3 regions of the Micromonospora sp. B11E3 genome follow, and region 2 is predicted to be linked to each of the others. Evidence: riboswitches for the same ligand, from Rfam matches in the RefSeq annotation. Region 2 holds a riboswitch; each other region holds the start of a gene.
The links. Region 2 has a riboswitch for S-adenosylmethionine ahead of thrC (threonine synthase). Riboswitches for the same ligand answer to the same signal wherever they lie in the genome.
Positions count from the first base shown of each region.

Region 1: another riboswitch for S-adenosylmethionine. It lies ahead of ABGB16_RS14250 (ABC transporter substrate-binding protein); the one in region 2 lies ahead of thrC (threonine synthase).
Region 3: another riboswitch for S-adenosylmethionine. It lies ahead of ABGB16_RS26750 (aminotransferase class V-fold PLP-dependent enzyme); the one in region 2 lies ahead of thrC (threonine synthase).

Region 1 covers NZ_JBDPMC010000022.1:87,375-90,641, reverse strand. Annotated here, with positions in the region: gene ABGB16_RS14255 (LacI family DNA-binding transcriptional regulator) at 167-1,204, opposite strand; SAM riboswitch class IV at 1,479-1,590, shown strand; gene ABGB16_RS14250 (ABC transporter substrate-binding protein) at 1,838-2,734, shown strand; gene ABGB16_RS14245 (amino acid ABC transporter permease) at 2,769-3,267, shown strand, end outside.
Region 2 covers NZ_JBDPMC010000040.1:10,824-14,090, reverse strand. Annotated here, with positions in the region: gene ABGB16_RS20080 (ABC transporter permease subunit) at 1-245, shown strand, start outside; gene ABGB16_RS20075 (DoxX family protein) at 352-795, shown strand; SAM riboswitch class I at 955-1,085, shown strand; gene thrC (threonine synthase) at 1,097-2,383, shown strand; gene ABGB16_RS20065 (GNAT family N-acetyltransferase) at 2,797-3,267, shown strand, end outside.
Region 3 covers NZ_JBDPMC010000071.1:23,373-26,639, forward strand. Annotated here, with positions in the region: gene ABGB16_RS26740 (hypothetical protein) at 1-81, shown strand, start outside; gene ABGB16_RS26745 (PrsW family intramembrane metalloprotease) at 147-1,595, opposite strand; SAM riboswitch class IV at 1,662-1,781, shown strand; gene ABGB16_RS26750 (aminotransferase class V-fold PLP-dependent enzyme) at 1,829-3,097, shown strand; gene ABGB16_RS26755 (FUSC family protein) at 3,138-3,267, opposite strand, start outside.

The DNA of each region.
Region 1 (3,267 bases), on a different contig from region 2:
GGTGGGTCACCCGCGCCGCCGCCCGCTCCGGCGGGCGACGGGCCGGGCAGGACCGGGCCCCCCCGACGGGTTGCGGCGCTCGACGGCGTGGCCCCGCGGGCGGCGTCGGGCGGTCGCGCGCCGCGGGCACGCCGCCACCTGCGGGTACGCGGGGCGGTGCGCGCGATCAGCGCCCACGCGCCCCCAGTTCCAGCGGCCCGGGTACCGCGACCGTGGGCACGGCGGACGGCGCGGCGCTGGAGGCGCGGACGACCAGGCGCGGCGGGACCTGCTCGCGGCGGGGCGGCAGGCCGGGTTCGGCGATCCGCTGCAGCAGCAGCTCGGCGGCGCGCCGACCGCGCTCGGCAGAGCCGAGGGAGACGCTGGACAGCTGGGGAAACACCATCCGCGCCAGTTCGGTGTCGTCCATGCCGACCAGGGCGACGTCGTCGGGCACCCGGTGGCCGGCGGCGAGCAGGGCGTGCAGGGCGCCGACGGCGATGAGGACGTCGGCGCAGAGCAGGGCGTCGGGGCGGGCCCGGGCGAGCAGCCGCTCGGTGGCGGCGCGGCCCGCGTCGTACCGGAAGTCGCCCACCTCGACCAGGCGGTCGTCGAACTCGACGCCCCGCGCGGCGAGGGCGGCCCGGAAGCCGGCGGCGCGGGCCGCGCCGGGGACCGTGTCGAGGGGGCCGTTGACGAAGCCGATCCGCCGCCGGCCGGCGGCGAGCAGATGGTCCACGGCCAACGCCACGCCGGCGCGGGAGTCGGTGCGGACGTTGTCGACGGCGGCATCGGCGCCGAGCCGACCGACCACCACCACCGGAACGGGACTGTCGCCGATGGCGGCCAGGTGCTCCTCGGTGACCCGGATCAGCGAGGCGATCATCCCGTCGACGTGGCGGTTGGCCAGCCGGCGCAGCAGGGCGCGCTCGTCGTCGACCCGGCCGCCCGTGGCGTGCACCAGCAGTTGCCGGCCGGACGCGGCGACGATCTCCTCGACGGCCCGCGTCATCGCCGCGTACACCGGGTTGCCGAGGTCCTCGACGGCGAGCGCGACCAGGCCGGTGCGCTGCGACTGCAGCGAGCGTGCGACGGCGTTCGGGACGTATCCGACCTCGGCGGCGGCATGCACCTTGCGGACGGTCTCCGGGCCGCCGCCCACGCCGTTGAGCACCCGGGACGCCGAGGCGATCGAGACGCCGGCGCGGGCGGCGACGGTGTGCACTGCCGGCCGCCCGGCACCGAGGGTAGACGTTTACGACCCACGCCCCCCGGCACCTCCGCCTGCAACCCGTAAACGTTTCCGGGGGAGTCTGCGGGTCCGCCGACGACGGGGTCAAGGGTCTGTTACGAAGACGTCTCCGCCAGCCGCGACCAGGCCCTTTCGCCCACGTACGGCGCTACCGGCGGTGGACGCCGACCACCCGTCCGGTCACAGCGCGTGAGCGTGGTCATATCGGCTGGACGGGCGGCCCGGGTGCCCTGTTACTGTCGGTGCAGGTCATGAGCGCCAGCGCCAAGCCCCGGCTCGCTGGCCGGCAACCCTCCTCCGCGGTGGGGTGCCCCGGGTGAAGACCAGGCACCGGAGTGTCACCGGTGCAAGCGTGGCCTGGTCCCCAGGTCATCACCGACCCTGGAGAGCCATGTCTGCCTACCACCTCCGCCCGCCGGCCGGAGCCCCGCTCCCCCGCGTCGCGCTGGTCAGGCGCCGGCACGTGGACCTGATGCGAATGTGCAGCGCCGGCTGTCGCCGCACCTCGCGCTGAGCGCCCCCTTCCGGCAACCCCTCCCGGTACGCCCACCCGACGCCGTCCTCGGCGGTCGGCGGCGCGCCGTTTCCCCGATCCAGGAGACACCTGTGCGATTCCTTCCTGCCCTGACCAAGGTCGCCGCCCTCGGCGCCGCCGCCGTCCTCGCCGCCGGGGCGCTGACCGCCTGCGGCGACGACGCCCCGAACGCGGCGGACAACCCGTACGGCCTGCTCCAGGCCGGCGTGCTGCGCACCGGCACGCTCACCGACGCCCCGCCGAACGTCTACCTGAAGGACGGCAAGTTCACCGGCTTCGACAACGACCTGCTCACCGCGGTCGCGGCGAAGATCGGCCTGAAGGTGGAGTTCGTCGGCACCGACTTCTCCGCACTGCTGTCGCAGGTCAACAACCACAAGTTCGACGTCGGCAGCTCGTCGATCACCATCACCGAGGCGCGGAAGAAGACCGTCGACTTCGGCAACGGCTACGACTTCGGCTACTTCGGCCTCGACGTCCCGGCCGGCTCCTCGATCACCGGCTTCGACCAGCTCGCGGGCAAGCGGGTCGTGGTCGTGCAGGGCACCGTGCAGGACGACTACGCCACCGGGCAGAACCTGAACCCGGTGCGGGTGCCCGACTACAACGGCGCGCTCAACCAGCTCAAGGCAGGCACCGCCGACGCGTGGATCGCCCCGGCCGAGATCGGCGAGAAGACCGCCGCCGACAGCGGAGGCAAGATCAAGGTGGCGGCGAAGCAGCTCAGCCCCGCCCCGACCGCGTACGCGGTGGCCAAGGGCAACGACAAGCTGCGCGAGGCGCTCAACAAGGGCCTCGACGAGGTCATCGCCGACGGCACCTGGAGCCGGCTGCAGGCCCAGTACTACCCGGGCCGCCCGATCCCGGCCGACTTCAAGCCGGGCAGCGGCACCGTGCCGGTCCCGTCGGCGGCGACCGAGCCGTCCGGGACGGCCGCGCCGTCGGCGTCCGCCTCGGCGGCTTCCTGACGGTACGTGACGAGCGAGCGGGACGGACGGGACGATGGATCCACTGAGCACCCTGTGGGAGACGTTCTTCGACTGGGACTCGATGCGCGCGGCGCTGCCCGAGATGCTGACGGTCGGGCTGCCCAACACGCTGATCCTGGCGATCTCGGCCGCCCTGCTCGGCTCGCTGCTGGGCATTCTGCTGGCCGTGGCCGGCATCTCCCGTACCCGGTGGCTGCGCTGGCCGGCCCGGGTCTACACCGACGTCTTCCGGGGGCTGCCCGCCGCGGCGACGATCCTGCTCATCGGCGTCGGGCTGGCGCCGCTGGGCATGCAGGTGTGGGGTCCCAACCCGTACCCGCTGGGCATCCTGGCGCTGTCGCTGATCGCCGCGGCGTACATCGGGGAGATCTTCCGGTCCGGCATCCAGAGCGTGGAGGCCGCGCAGCTGGAGGGCGCCCGGGCGCTGGGCTTCTCCTGGGGCGAGGCGATGCGGCTGGTGATCATCCCGCAGGGCGTGCGCCGCGTGCTGCCGGCGTGGGTCAACCAGCTCA
Region 2 (3,267 bases):
CGCTCGGAGCGGTCGGCGGGGCGGTGCTGCTCTGGATCCTCTCCAGCATCCTGGACCAGATCACCGCGCTCGGTGCGCTGCGCGCCTTCCTGCCGACCCACTACAGCACCGCCTGGTTGGGGCTGCTGTCGACGCCGGTGCAGACGGACGACGTGGTGCGCGGCTGCGTCTCGGCGGTCGGCTACGCCACCGTCTTCTGGTCGCTAGCGTACTGGCGGTTCACCCGCAAGGACATCACGAGCTGACCGTACGGGCACCCCGTGGAAACAACTTTTTAACGAGAAAGCTATCGACTCTCCTGAATTAATCCAGCATCCTTGCGTAGTCAATTGTTGACTCTGGAGGTGTTGGATGAGAGTCGATCGGTTGGGTCCGCCGGTGCTGTCCCTGTTCCGCATGGTGATCGGCCTGTTGTTCCTGCTCCACGGGATGTCGTCGCTGTTCGGCCTGTTCGGCGGGGCGCGGGGCACCGGGCAGGCGGTGCCGGTCGGCCAGTGGCCGGGCTGGTGGGCCGCGCTGATCCAGGCCGTCTGCGGCGCGCTCGTGCTGGTCGGGCTCCTCACCCGGCCCGCCGCGCTGCTCGCCTCCGGCTCCATGGCGTACGCGTACTTCGTGGTGCACCAGCCGGACGGGCTGCTGCCGCTGCGCAACGGCGGCGAGCTCGCGGCGCTGTTCTGCTGGTCGTTCGTGCTCGTCGCGGTGCTCGGCCCGGGCGGCTGGGCGCTCGACAGCGTCCTCGGCCGCCGCCGCTCCTCGACCGCCACTCCCACCCCCACCCTCACCCCCGCCCGCTGACCCACCGGGCGGCGACAACTTCCGGGAAGTAGTGGTCTCAGCCGGCGACGAGGCCACTACTTCCCTGAAGTTGTGCGGACACTGCGGCGCAGCTCACAGGGTGGGAAGAACGGGTGGCGGCCCGGGAGGACCGTCGTAGACTCGGCAGCACAACTGCATACCTCATCCAGAGGGGCTGAGGGATACGGCCCAAAGACGCCCCGGCAACCACCCACGCGCTCGACGACGAGCGGCGCGGGCAGGTGCCAATTCCGTCCCCGCCGCAGGGTGCGGTGTGGGGAAGATGAGAGGACTCCTCGACATGACGTCGACCCTCGCCGCGTCCGGCATCGACACCACCGCCAGCCCCGCCCGCGCCCTGGTCTGCCGGGCCTGTCAGGCCCGCTACCCGCTCGCCGCGCAGCACGCCTGTTTCGAATGTTTCGGCCCGCTGGAGGTCGACTACGACCCGGCCGCCCTGGCCCGCGTCACCCGCGAGCAGATCGAGGCCGGCCCCCGCAACCTGTGGCGGTACGCCGCCCTGCTCCCGGCCGGCCAGGACCCGGCCGCCCGGGTGACCCTCGATCCGGGGCTGACCCCGCTGGTCGCCGCCCCGCACCTGGCCGCCGAGCTGGGCATCACCGCCCCGCTCTGGGTCAAGGACGACAGCGCCAACCCCACCCACTCGTTCAAGGACCGGGTCGTCTCGGTGGCGTTGACCGCGGCCCGGGCGCTCGGCTTCACCCGGTTCGCCTGCGCGTCCACGGGCAACCTGGCCAACTCCGTCGCCGCGCACGCCGCCCGCGCCGGGGTCCCGTCCGTCGTGTTCATTCCGAGCGACCTGGAGCAGGGCAAGGTGATCACCACCGCCGTCTACGGCGGCGAGCTGGTCGCCATCGACGGTTCGTACGACGACGTGAACCGGCTCTGCGGCGAGCTGGTGGAGACCGACGAGTTCGAGGACACGGCGTTCGTCAACGTCAACGTCCGGCCGTACTACGCCGAGGGCTCCAAGACCCTCGGGTACGAGGTGGCCGAGCAGCTCGGCTGGCGCATCCCGGCCCAGGTGGTCATCCCGATGGCCAGCGGGGAACTGCTCACGAAGGTCGACAAGGCGTTCAGCGAGCTGGTCGAGATCGGTCTGGTCGAGGCGCCTGCCGGCGGCTGGAAGGTGTTCGGCGCCCAGTCCGCCGGCTGCAACCCGATCGCCACCGCCCTGCACGCCGGCAGCGACACCATCACCCCCGTCAAGCCCACCGGCATCGCCAAGTCGCTGAACATCGGCGACCCGGCCGCCGGCCTGTACGCGCTGGAGGCCGTCCGGCGCACCGGCGGGTGGATGGAGTACGCCGACGACGACGAGATCCGCGCGGGCATCCGCCTGCTGGCCCGGACGGCCGGCGTCTTCGCCGAGACGGCGGGCGGGGTGACCGTGGCGGTGTTGCGCAAGCTGGTCGAGTCCGGCCGGCTCGACCCGACGGCGGAGACGGTGGTGTTCAATACCGGCGAGGGCCTGAAGACCCTCGACGCGGTCGCCGGCCAGGTCGGCCCGACCCACCGGATCAGGCCGTCCCTGCGCGCCGCCCGCGACGCCGGCCTCCTCGGCTGACCCACCCACCCCGCCCCCACCCGACCTCGGCGATCTTGCACTTGTGGCCCTCGTTTCGGGGTGTTCGCGCCATATGTCGGGCCGTAACTGCAAGATCGCGGGAGGTTCGGGCGGGGCGGGGCAGCGGTGTCCGTCGGTCGGGTGGGGACGGATCGCCCGGACGGGGGATAGGGCGGATCCGTTGGGTAACGGGCTTTTCGCGTTCGGTGTGAAAAACCTGCCGGTAAGGACTTGACGGCAGGAACCGGACGGGCGCACGATGCTCCGTGCGGGAGGGCGTTTCGCCGGAGACTTTTCAAGTCATCCGACCCAGCGCCGGAGGCGTTGTGCGACCGTCCCTCCCGACCAACCTCCGATCGGGCCAGCGAGGAAATTCGCTGGCCCGATCGTCTTCTCCGGGCCACTCTCGGGCCATGGGTATCGACATCGCGCCGATCGACCCGGCCGACCAGGCGGCGGTCGACGGGGCGTACCGGATCAGGGCGGCGGCCGAAGCGGCGGACGTGCCGGACTTCCCGCCGGTGTGCCGGCGGCGGTTCGAGGGCGCGATCCGGCACCCGATGCCGGGCACCGAGGTCGTGGCGGCGCTCGCCCGGCTCGACGGGGTGCCGGCCGGGTACCTCCGCCTCGACCTGCCGCAGCTCGACAACACCGAGAACGCCAGCCTCGACCTGGCCGTGCACCCGGCGCACCGGAGGCGCGGCGTCGGCCGGGCGCTGCTCGGCCACTGCGTGCGCCTGCTGCGCGAGCGGGGGCGCAAGCGGGTGTTCGCCCCGGCCGTGTCGGCCCTGCCCGGCGGCCCGGAGCGGGGCGGGGCCGGTGGGGCGTTCGCCGCCGCGACGGGCGCGCTGCCCGCGCTGGCCGAGGTCCGCCGCCGGCTCGAC
Region 3 (3,267 bases), on a different contig from region 2:
CAGATGGTCAAGGCGATCGGGGCGGGCCTGATGGCGATGGCGCAGGGCCTCGGAGACTTCCTCACCAGCCTGATGACCTGACGGGCCCCGACCCGAGGGGCCGGCCGGTCGGATCCGACCCGAGAACCGGGGGCGCGGCCGGCCGGTCAGGGCCGGCCCGGCGGCCAGGGGGCGGCCGGGCCGGGGCCGTACCAGCCCGGCGGGCCGTAGCCGGCCGGATGGGCGGGAGGCGGCGATGGGGCGAGCACCACGGGGATCGGCACGACGGGGTCGTCCGGGGCGTCGACCGGCCGCTCCGAGCCGTCCGGGAACCGCAGGTGGTAGCGCTGGCCGTCCCAGCGCCCGACCGGGGCCTGCGGGTCGCGGCCGACGAAGAACGACCGGTACGCCGTGATCGCGTCCAGCAGTTCCCGTTCCTCCCGCACCGTCCGTTCCCGGTCGACGGGGCTGCGGTCCAGCCCCCGGCGCATCCCGTCGCGCAGTAGGGCCAGGCGGGTGGCGGAGAACTGGTACCCGCGCATCGCCTTCACCCCGGCGTCCCCGGCGACCCGCCGCGCCCAGGTGCGGGCGGCGTGCCGCCGGCCGAGGCTGCCCAGGGAGGCCACCTCCGGCGGGGTCAGCCAGCCGGCCCGCACGTAGTCCGGCAGGGTGCGCTCGGTCAGCCGGCCCTCCCAGCCGCGCAGCCAGACGGCCAGGCCGACCATGCCGAAGAAGATCGGCACCATCACCCCGAGGTACCCGTACAGGGCGATCACCGCCTGCCCCGTGGCCTGGGCCAGCGACGGCAGCAGGTTCCAGGTGCCGTGCAGCATCATCGCCAGCAGCAGGCCCGCGATCGGGGCGAGGAACCGCAGCCGCCGGTCGGCCGCACGGGCGGCGATGCCCAGCCCCACCCCGGTCATCGAGGTGAACAGCGGGTGGGCGAACCCGAACAGCAGGATCCGGACGATGAAGATCGCGATGACCTGCTGGGCCCCGGTCGCCGGGCCGTACTCGTCGACGCCCGAGCGGTAGCCGTAGCCGCCGAGGTAGAGGATGTTCTCCACCATCGCGAAGCCGACCGCCGACAGCCCGCAGTAGACCAGGCCGTCGGTGATCCCGGACCACTCCCGGCGGCGGAACACCAGCAGCAGGATCGGCCCGAGCGCCTTGGTCAACTCCTCGATGAACGGGGCGACCAGCACCCCGGTGAGTGCGGCGGGCAACTGCCAGTCGGCGAACCGGGCGGCGAAGAACTCGTTGACGGTCAGCGAGGCGGCGGTGGAGACGAACGCGCCCCAGGCGAAGCAGAAGACCAGGTACTTCAGCGGCTCCGGCTCGTACCGGTCGAGCCAGAGGAAGGCGGCGACCAGGACCGGCACCGGCAGGACGGCGGCGAGCACGCCGACCAGGAGCGCCTGCGGGCCGAGGTTCGAGCCGAGCACGAACAGCATGTAGACCGCGCAGGCCGCGATCAGCAGCACCACCAGGGTCAACACCACGATCCGCCGCCAGCCCAGCCGGCGCGGCGGCATCCTGTCGGCCCCGCCGGGCGGCGACGGGACGGGGGGCGCGGTCCACGGCGGGGTGGCGCCGCCGGGCGGGGTGTCGGCCATCCCGTCAGCGTAGTCACCCCCGACCGGCGGGTCCGGCCGCATCCGGCGGGCGGTATGCTGCCGGCAGGTCACGAGTGCCAGCGCGAAGCCCCGGCTTGCTGGCCGGCAACCCTCGTCTAGTTCGCGGTGGGGTGCCCCGGGTGATGACCGGGCCCAGCCCCGTCCGGCGCTGGGCAAGCGCGGACCCCGTCCCGGTGCCCACCCCGGGGTCCCCGGACCTCGGAGGTAGGCCAGTGACCGTCACCCTCGTACCCCCGCTGCCCCCGCTGCCGTCGCGGACCGCGCGGCCGCTCGACGTGCTCGGCGTGCCGGGCCAGGTCAACCTCGACCACGCCGCCAGCGCGCCGTGCGCGCGGGCCGCGGCCGACGCCGTGGCCGAGCTCCTGCCCTGGTACGCGAGCGTGCACCGCGGCGCCGGCGCGCTGTCGCGGCGCTGCACCCTCGAGTACGAGCGGGCGCGGCAGACGGTCGGCGACTTCTTCGGCGCCCGCGCGGGCGACCACGTCGTCTTCACCCGCAACACCACCGACGCGCTGAACCTGCTGGCCCGGGCCCTGCCCGCCGGGACCACGGTGGTCACCTTCGCCGGCGAGCACCACGCCAACCTGCTGCCCTGGCCGCGCGGCTCGGTGCGGCTGCCGGTGCCGGCCGCCCCGCGTGAAGCGGTCCGCGCGCTGGAGGCCGCGCTGACGGAGCTGCGCCGCGGTACGCGGGCCGATCTGCCGGTGCTGGTCGCGGTGACCGGGGCGAGCAACGTGACCGGGGAGCGCTGGCCGGTGGCCGAGCTGGCGCTGGTGGCCCGCCGGCACGGCGCCCGGATCGCGGTCGACGCCGCCCAGCTCGCCCCGCACGCCCCGGTCGACGTGGCCGCGCTGGACGTGGATTACCTGGCCGCCTCCGGGCACAAGCTGTACGCGCCGTTCGGGGCGGGAGTGCTGCTCGGCCGGAGCGACTGGCTGGACGCGGCCCCGCCGTACCTGGCCGGGGGCGGCGCCACCAGCCACGTCGGCGCGGCCACCCACGACGTGCGCTGGACCACCGGCCCGGCCCGGCACGAGGGCGGCACGCCCAACCTGCTCGGCGCGGTCGCCCTGGCGGCGGTGTGCGCGGCGCTGGCCGACGCCGACCGGGCCGCGCTGCACGCCCACGAGCAGGCGCTGCTGGCCCGGCTCCGGGACGGCCTGGCCGCCCTGCCGCACGCGGTGGAGCTGCGCACCTTCGGCCCGGACGCGCCGCGGGTCGGCATCGTGTCGTTCGTCGTGGCCGGCCGGGACTCGGCCGAGGTGGCGGCGGAGCTGGCCGCGGGGCACGACATCGGGGTCCGCGACGGGCTGTTCTGCGCCCACCCGCTGGCCCGGCGGCTGCTCGCCGAGGCCGCCGCCCGCAGCGGGCGCACCGACCTGCCGCCGACCGCCCTACGGGCCAGCCTCGGGCTGGGCAGCACGACCGACGACGTCGACCGCCTGCTCGCCGCCCTCGCGGCGCTCCGATGTTCCGCGTGAGGAGGGCCTGTCCCAGGCGTTGACGGCGGCCCCCGACCGCTCAGCCGAGGGCGGGGGCGGTGGGGGGCCGCGGGCCGGCCGAGCTCTCGGCCTCGCCCTCCTGCTCCTTCTCCGGGCCGCCGAAGGCCCGTCGGACCAGCCGGTTCGCCTCCTCCTGCGAGATGCCGGAG